2 regions of the Gilliamella sp. Nev6-6 genome follow, and region 2 is predicted to be linked to the other one. Evidence: riboswitches for the same ligand, from Rfam matches in the RefSeq annotation. Region 2 holds a riboswitch; the other holds the start of a gene.

Region 1 (4,540 bases), on a different contig from region 2:
ATCAGCCTAATTATAAAACAGTTATTGATGCAATGCGTAAGGAGCTAGCAGGAGTTATACATGAATAAACTAGACAATATTCAAGCGATAGCATTCGATTTAGATGGTACATTAGTTGATAGCGTACCAGGGCTAGCATTGGCGACACAAAATATGCTAGCGGAGTTGAATTTACCAACCATCAGCAATGAGCAGATCAAAAATTTCGTTGGTAATGGTATTGATGTCATGCTAGAACGTGTTTTTAAAGCCATTAGTATTGAGCCATCAAAAGAACTATTCGCCAAAGCCAAGATATTATTTAACCAACATTATGATAAAGTTATTGATGCCGAAACTAGGCTGTTTCCGAATGTTAAAGAAACTTTAAAAGTGCTTTATGATAATCATTATCCACTTGCATTAGTGACCAATAAGCCAGCCCAATTTTTACCTGCATTACTAGCGTCATTAGGCATAAAAGAGTTCTTTTCGCTAGTGCTTGGCGGTGGAGATGTGATTAAATTAAAACCACATCCAGCGCCTTTGTATCAAGTAATGGCGAAATTTGGATTGTTTAGCGATCAGTTACTTTTTGTTGGTGATTCGAAAAACGATATCACTGCTGCGCAAAATGCCAACTGCCCAACTGTTGCCTTAAGCTATGGCTATAATTATGGCGTTTCAATTGCTACTAGCAATCCCGATTTTTTATTTGACGATTTTAAAGATATATTAACAATTCTACCTCAGCCAAAAACTGATGCAAAAAAATAATGAGTATAAATTAGGAATAAATTATGAGTAAACCGATTGTATTTAGTGGCGCTCAGCCATCAGGGGAACTAACACTTGGCAACTACTTAGGTGCTTTAAAAAATTGGGTGTCTTTGCAAAACGAATATGATTGCGTTTATTGTATTGTTAATCAGCATGCAATTACCGTACGTCAAGATCCAAACAAATTACGTAAAGCCACATTAGATACACTAGCGCTTTATTTAGCTTGTGGTATCGATCCACAAAAAAGCACTATTTTTGTACAATCGCATGTGCCTGCACATGCAGAGTTAGGCTGGGCTTTAAATTGCTACACCTATTTTGGTGAACTCAGCCGTATGACGCAATTTAAAGATAAGTCATCACGCCATTCAGAAAATATCAATGCAGGGCTATTTGATTATCCTGTGCTTATGGCTGCTGATATTTTACTCTATCAAGCAAACTTAGTTCCTGTTGGTGATGATCAAAAACAGCATCTTGAACTATGCCGTGATATTGCTATGCGTTTTAATGCGCTTTATGGTGATATTTTTACTGTTCCAGAGCCGTTTATTGCCAAGGTTGGTGCGCGCGTTATGTCATTGCAGGAGCCGGCTAAGAAAATGTCTAAATCAGATGAAAACCGTAATAATGTGATTGGGTTACTCGAAAATCCAAAAGACATTGAGAAGAAAATTAAACGTGCGATGACTGATTCTGATGAACCACCTGTAGTACGCTATGATCTTAAAAATAAAGCTGGTGTTTCAAATCTACTTGATATTTTAACTGGTGTGACAGGTAAACCTATTGCCGAGCTTGAAAAAGAGTTTGAAGGTAAAATGTATGGTCACCTCAAAACAGAAGTTGCAACGCAAGTCATTGACATGCTAACTACCTTGCAAGCTAAATATCGTGAGTATCGTGACGATGAGCATTATCTATTTTCAATCATGCAAGATGGGGCTGAGAAAGCACGTTCAAAAGCCGAGCCAACGTTGAAAAAAGTCTATGATGCAATCGGGTTTGTATAATTGCAAAATCAATAACAGATTGCGACTAAAAAATGAATGATATGCAATGGCTTTAATATACTAAGTAAATGGATAATGGTTAAAGCCATCTAAATATATAGGCTAGTTATGAAGATTATTATTCTTGGTGCAGGACAAACAGGTAGTGCACTTGCGGAATATCTTGTTACCGAAAAACAAAATGATGTTACTGTGGTGGATGAAGATCATGATAGATTGCAATCGCTACAAGAGCGTTTTGATTTACAGGTAATTTGTGGAAAATCATCCTATCCTCAGGTATTAGAAAGTGCTGGCGCTGAATCGGCCGATATGCTTGTTGCTGTAACTAACTCTGATGAAGTCAATATGATGGCCTGCCAAATTGGTCATGTCTTATTTAGTATTCCACAAAAAGTGGCTCGCATTAGAGCGCCTGAATATAATGATGAAAATTATCCTTTTTTCAATAAAGACTGTATTAATATCGATCATATTATTGCCCCAGAAAATCTTATCACTAATCATATAAGTCAATTAGTTCAATACCCTGGCTCATTGCAATTTGCTTCTTTTTATGATAACCGAGTGTGTCTAGTGGCGGTAACGGCTTATTATGGCGGTGCTTTAGTTGGCAGTGAATTATCCGAGCTCAAAGAACATTTACCTCATGTTGAAGCGCGAGTGGTTGCTATTTATCGTAAAAACCGCTTTATTCGTCCGCTTGGCTCAACCTTGGTTGAAGCGGGAGATATGGTGTATTTTATTACGCCACCAGTTAATATCAAAGCTGTAACCAGTGAACTACAACGATTAGAAAAACCTTATAAGCGAATCATTATTAGTGGTGGTGGTAGTGTTGCTGTCACTTTAGCAAAGCGTTTGGAAAATGATTACCAAGTCAAGTTAATTGAACGCAATGCTGAGCGAGCCGAACTCATTGCCGAGCAACTGGTTAATACCACAGTGTTGCATGGTGAGTCATCCGATCAAGAATTACTTTCACAAGAGCAAGTCGAACTTACCGATCTTTTTATTGCAGTCACTGGTGACGATGAATCCAATATCATGTCATCTATGCTTGCCAAAAGAATGGGCGCAAAAAAAGTGATCGTACTAATTCAACGCCAAGCCTACCTTGAATTGATTAATGATAGTGTGATTGATATCGCAATATCGCCACAACATGCCACCATTTCAGAACTATTAAGTCATGTAAGACAAACTGGTATGGTTAAAGTCGTTTCGCTAAGGCAAGGTGAATCTGAAATTGTCGAAGTGGTTGCCAAAGGCAATAATGATACATCAAGACTGGTGGGTAAAAATATTAATGGCTTAAAACTACCTTCAGGCGCAACAATTGGAGCTGTTGTTCGTGGTGAAGATGTGATTATTATTAATACTGATTTGATGATAGAAGATAATGATCATCTAATCATCTTTTTGCCAGATAGAAAGGCAATAACAGATATTGAAAAGTTATTACAATAGCTTGTTAAAAACTGATAGTCAGTTCATAATGAATGAGTAAATTTTGACTCGGGGTGTTTTTTGTTTTGACAAAAAACTGAGATTTTACCCGTTGAACCTGATCTGGATCATGCCAGCGTAGGGAAGTCTAAGCCGTCTTAGCTTTAATTTGGCAAATTCTTCCCAATATTTTAGTTCTAAAATAACAGGGAATAAATATGTTAGACAATAAGCCATTTCAATTAGTACAAGCAACGCCTTTTATCCACCATGTAAAACAACAAAACCCATTAGTGCATTGTATTACAAATGATGTCGTGCAAAATTTTACCGCAAATGTGTTACTCGCTATTGGCGCATCACCAGCAATGATTATTGCCAAGCAAGAGGTGGAATCATTTGTCGCCATTGCGGATAGTTTATTGATTAATATTGGCACCATTAACAGTAGCACAGCCAAAAGTATGTTATTAGCAACAACCCAAGCTTTGCAAACACAAACTCCATGGGTACTTGATCCTGTCGCTGTGGGGGGGGCGCTTGATTATCGAACTGAAATTGTACGTCAATTACTATCATTAAAACCAACAGTCATACGCGGTAATGCATCAGAAATATTAGTACTAAATGGTGAAAATGGATCATCGAAAGGACCTGATGGTCAAAACTCAACGACATCTGCTGTACATGCAGCCAAAGCACTTGCACAAAAATATCAAACGATTGTTGCAATGACGGGGGATATTGATTATATCACTAACGGCAACATCTTATATAGCATTACTGGTGGGGATATTGCTTTAACAAAAGTAACAGGAACAGGCTGTGCACTATCTGCTATGGTAGCTGCTTTTATTGCCAATTCACCAGATCCTTTATCAGCTACCGCCTCAGCTTGTTTTATGATGAAAAAAGCAGGTCAACGTGCCAATAAACAGCAAGGATTAGGTACCTTTGCGGTATCACTACTAGATCAACTATCTCTGTTTAATTCATTGCATCAATAAGGAACAAGATGAAAAAGCAATTAGATTTAACGCTTTATTTAGTCCTTGATCCATTATTATGTGGTGGTATTAGTGGCATGGTAAATACCACAAAAATTGCTGTTTCTAATGGGGCAACTGCAGTACAGTTAAGATCTGAACATAAGTTTAGCGGTAAAGATTGGTATTATGCCGCATTAGCATTGAAAGAAGCGCTGAATGAAACACCCGTACCACTGTTTATTAATGATCATGTCGATATTGCTTTAGCGGTTGACGCCGATGGTGTACATATTGGACAAAGTGATCTTCCTGTTGATGTTACTCGTC
Region 2 (4,540 bases):
TTTTAGTGCTTTATATTCAATCAAATAAAAGTGAAAAAAGCCATTAATATTAAGTGATTGACTTAATTGCCAATAACGCGATACAACATCAAACATAGGTACAGCAAGATTTTTCAATATAAAAGGCAATGCCATTAAACCATTACATAGCATAATTAAAAGGCAAACAACGATAAAACTATGCGCAAAGGGAAATAATAATAAAAATAGACCTGATGAAAATACCATGCTTGGAATAATTAAAATTAGCGATCCAACTAACATTAATTGGTTGCTCCACTGTATTTTGTGATTAATTAACAAACGGCTATTAGTATAAAGTAATAACAATGCTAGCAACATGGCAATAGTAGCTGAGCCAAAAGCAATTAATAATGAAAACATAACTGCCTGTTGAAAAGATGCAGTTAAAAATGACCATTGAAAAAAATATCCCCCTTCAATGAGTAGGGTCATAATCGGTAGCAAAATAAATAACCCACCAATAACAATAATAATCATACATAAAAAGGCTAAATGATTTGAAACAGGCAAACGGTAACTTTGCCTAACATAGCATGTATTAGGTTTTTGATGGTGGCTATTGTTATGAGTAAATTTTTGCATCAAGCAAATAAAACAAACACAACAAATAAACTGTAAACAAGCTAAAAGCACAGCCTGAGCTAAATCTAAATCACGAATAGATTGATAAATGGCGACTTCAAATGTTGTATATTTTGGTCCACCTCCTAGCGCTAATACAATAGCAAAGCTAGAAAAACACAGCATAAAAATAAGCGCAGCCATCGGGAACAGTTGCCGACGCAGTAATGGCCACTCAATCAATTTAAAGTAAGTAAAACTTGAAAAGTTTAATTGTGCAGCTAGCTGTTTGTGTTCAACTGGTGCACTATTTAACGTTCGATAGAATAGACAGCAAGCATACGGAAAATTTAAAAATACATGTGCAAGTAAAATGCCTGTTAACCCATAAATCGAAGTCATAAAAGGCACCCCAAAATAACCGAAAACAGTCGCTAATAAGCCCTGTTTACCATAAACCGACAACAACCCAGTGACTACAACAAGTGTCGGTAAAATAAAGGTAATTGGCATAATGCGCAATAATAATCTTTTACCTAAAAAATCAATCATCGACAAAGCTTTAGCCATGATAATTGCCAATAATACAGATAATAAAGTCGATAATGTTGCTTGAAATAAAGTTATCCAAATAACATGTAATAAATACTCATCAAAATAGACGACTAAATTATTAAATTTAATCGCAGTCAAACAAAGCGCAAAGAGTGCTGCGCCTAATATCATTAAGATCAGGCTAGCAGCGCTAATTCCTGGGAGTAATATTCTTAACTTCAACATTAGGTAAAATAAAACTACTTGCTAATGGCAGACTGCCATTCTCGTACCCACGTTTTTTGATTATGTTCAACTTGCTTTGCATCAAACTCAAGCGCTTTATTTATAGGCTTAACTTGCTTAAAAGCTTCAGGTAACGATGTATTAATAATAGGGTACATGGTATTTTTCTCAGCAAATTGACGTTGCACATCGGGGGTCAATAAATATTGCAAAAAAGCCCGTGCTAATTCGGGTTGCTGGCTATATTTAGTAATACCAGCAACTTCAACTTGACGATAATGCCCTTCATCAAAAATAGCCGCAGCATAACGATGATCATTATCATTCATAATATGAGCAACAGGTGAAGTACTATAGCTAAGCACAAAATCAGCTTCACCCTTTAAAAATAGCCCATAAGCTTCACTCCAGCCCTTAGTTACTGTCACGGTGTTTTTAGCTATTTTTTGCCATGCTGATGAGGCATCATCACCATAAATATTCTTTATCCAAAATAATAAACCTAACCCCGGAGTGCTGGTTCTAGGATCTTGATAGATAATCTTCCAGTTGGCTTTATTATCAACTAATTCATGCATAGAGCGTGGTGGATTGCTGATTTTTTGTTGATTATAAATAAAAGCAAAATAGCCAAAATCATAAGGCACAAAATCATCATCCCACCAGTTGGTATTTAAATTATCGGGTTTATTGATTTGGTGAGGAATAACAATATTGGCTTGTTTAGCTTGTTCTAAAAGATTATTGTCTAATCCCAAAACAACATCGGCATTGGTCTTATCGCCCTCAAGACGCATTCGATTTAAAATCGATACGCCATCGCCTAATGTAACAATCTCAACTTCGCAACCACACTGCGCTTCAAATCCCTTTTCAATTTCCCGCCCTGGCCCCCACTCAGAAATAAAAGAGTTGTAGCTATACACAATCAAGGTAGGTTTTATGTTGGTAGCATTTGCAATATTTGCCATAAAAAGTGCAGATAATACCAAAGATAATAACAATTTTTTACAAAACATTTTGCCTCCAAAATAGCAAATAAAAGACAAAAGGTTTGAGTAGGTATAATAACTCAAATCCCTCCGCTGGCATGATCCAGTTCAGGTTCGACGGGTTATGCTAATCTAACGCTAACATTCTCAGCCCCACTGGGCACCCCGTTGAGAACATTGACTAGTGTAGTGTTTAGGATTATGTTTGTAAACAACCAAACAAATAAAGCGTTGTGAACGAAACAACGAGAAATTAAAACAATCATTGATTTTATTGTTTTTTTTTTATGATTTTGCTTTAAAGCAAAAAAGACACCTATTACGCTGAATGCTCGAAAACGAAACGATATCAATTTTTCATCAGCTTATCCATAACGTAACAAACTACGGTGGTGTTAACACTTTCTAACTCTGAATAAATAATAATAACCTTTGGCTTTTATAAAATGTGAATGTGCTATCAATAAAAAAATAGTCAGAAAATGGATTGATTTTATTGATGTTTTTCTGATTGTTTTTGGGGAAATGCTTAATAAAGCACAACAGCTAACTGCTTCATTAAATAATACTTTTACGCCAGCATTAAAAACATATGCTGGCTGTACAAACGCACTTAACGTTAGCTCGCCTGGCGACTTAGACTAACTAACGTTGAGCATTATACGTTAACAGCTTTACCTTTGATTTATGTCAAGTTGCATATCCTTTTATACAAGAATTAAGAAGTCAGTATTAAGGGTGAACGCAAATACCTCTGTTGATAAAACTATTTGGATCATAATGAACGTTACCTCTGCTTTCCAAAGCTACCAAAAAACCTTTATCGCTACTAAAGACAGTAGCATGGCATGAAAAATTTCTGTAGCCGCAAAGCGGAGTAATAAGCGAACCCCACTCCGATAACAAGCCGGAACCAACATAATATAATGCCGTATCAGGAAAGTTATCTCGACGATAATTTAGTGGTGGGCGAAAGGCGCCATCTATGTCGTTTAAACAAGGGAAGTCGATGCGGCCTCTGTCATCTTTTCTTCCACACTTCACATTGGTCAACTCTTTTACTCTTGGCATACGATAACCTATCGCACTACACCATGCTGTTTGCTCTGATTGACTACCTTTTTTATCACCGCGATAGGCAAACCAGTGCTTCAACACAAAACCATATCTTACAACCTCTTCATTATGTCTATTTCTACCCACTAATTCAAATGTTTGTGGTAAACTTGGCTTAGAGACTGGAACTGGATTATCGGAATTTATCTGAGTATCATTGGCAAATGGACCGTTTAAAGTGACGCGTACAAATGCTTTTTGCTTCTAACTGTGGTTCACAGGGAATCACACTCACACTCGAACAAGCTTCATGAATCCAAGAATCATTCGCTGTTATTTTGGTTACAGTGGCAGTAATTCCTTCGTGTGTAATGGGTGTATTCCATATCAAATCATTGGCATCGCCACCTAGGACTAAATCAAAATACAACCTATTAGCCCCTGTGGTAGGAAAATTAGAGGCATATGATTGGGTGTTGTAAAATCCTTTATTGTAGACAAATCCTGGCGCGGTGGGTGTGAATCACATTTCAAGAAGAAAAAAAAACGCCGTTTTACTTACCAATTAAAAAAACAAACGAATATTGTTGCTGAGTATGACATCACTAAATCCGCATTATATAAGTGAGCAATATCAAACCATTGGTGAGTTTACTACCCAAGGCAATCGTAGCATTCAAGAAAATGAGTTTATAGCTCTACGCAAAGACAATAAGCGTTTGTTAATGGAGAATAACATCCTAAAGCAAGCTGCATTTGCATTGATAATAGGGTGAAAATCCAGTTAATCAAAGAGAATCAAAATCAATATTTACAAGCGTTATGTCGATGTTCACAAGCGTCAAGCAATCGATTTTATTATCAATAACAATTAATCAGTAAAAAAACAGACAAAGTGCTTGGTGAAAAAGGTATTTAACGATAATTATTAATCCTATGTGTAATTACTCCACGACCATTTTTCTTAGGCTTCTTCATCCATTTTGTATCTACCTATTTTTTACTCATTCGCTTAGTTCAAAAATAGGCAAATACATAAATTTATTTACAGTGTCATTTTTCTCGTTGCTTAGCAAGGCCAATAAGTTTGTCTAGGCTAATTAAAGAATTCATTACATTATTTTGAC

What was found. A riboswitch is a leader RNA that binds a small molecule or an ion and turns the genes downstream of it on or off. The one in region 2 is predicted to bind thiamine pyrophosphate.
Region 1: another riboswitch for thiamine pyrophosphate. It lies ahead of thiM (hydroxyethylthiazole kinase); the one in region 2 lies ahead of thiB (thiamine ABC transporter substrate binding subunit).

What each region holds. Positions count from the first base shown of each region.
Region 1 is NZ_LZHP01000088.1:42,599-47,138, forward strand. Features, by position in the region: gene rpe (ribulose-phosphate 3-epimerase) at 1-68, shown strand, start outside; gene A9G42_RS10125 (phosphoglycolate phosphatase) at 61-756, shown strand; gene trpS (tryptophan--tRNA ligase) at 780-1,775, shown strand; gene trkA (Trk system potassium transporter TrkA) at 1,884-3,245, shown strand; TPP riboswitch at 3,285-3,386, shown strand; gene thiM (hydroxyethylthiazole kinase) at 3,443-4,231, shown strand; gene thiE (thiamine phosphate synthase) at 4,240-4,540, shown strand, end outside.
Region 2 is NZ_LZHP01000072.1:964-5,503, forward strand. Features, by position in the region: gene thiP (thiamine/thiamine pyrophosphate ABC transporter permease) at 1-1,365, opposite strand, end outside; gene thiB (thiamine ABC transporter substrate binding subunit) at 1,380-2,384, opposite strand; TPP riboswitch at 2,425-2,535, opposite strand; gene A9G42_RS08975 (hypothetical protein) at 3,090-3,560, opposite strand; gene A9G42_RS08985 (hypothetical protein) at 4,010-4,189, shown strand; gene A9G42_RS13690 (hypothetical protein) at 4,467-4,540, opposite strand, start outside.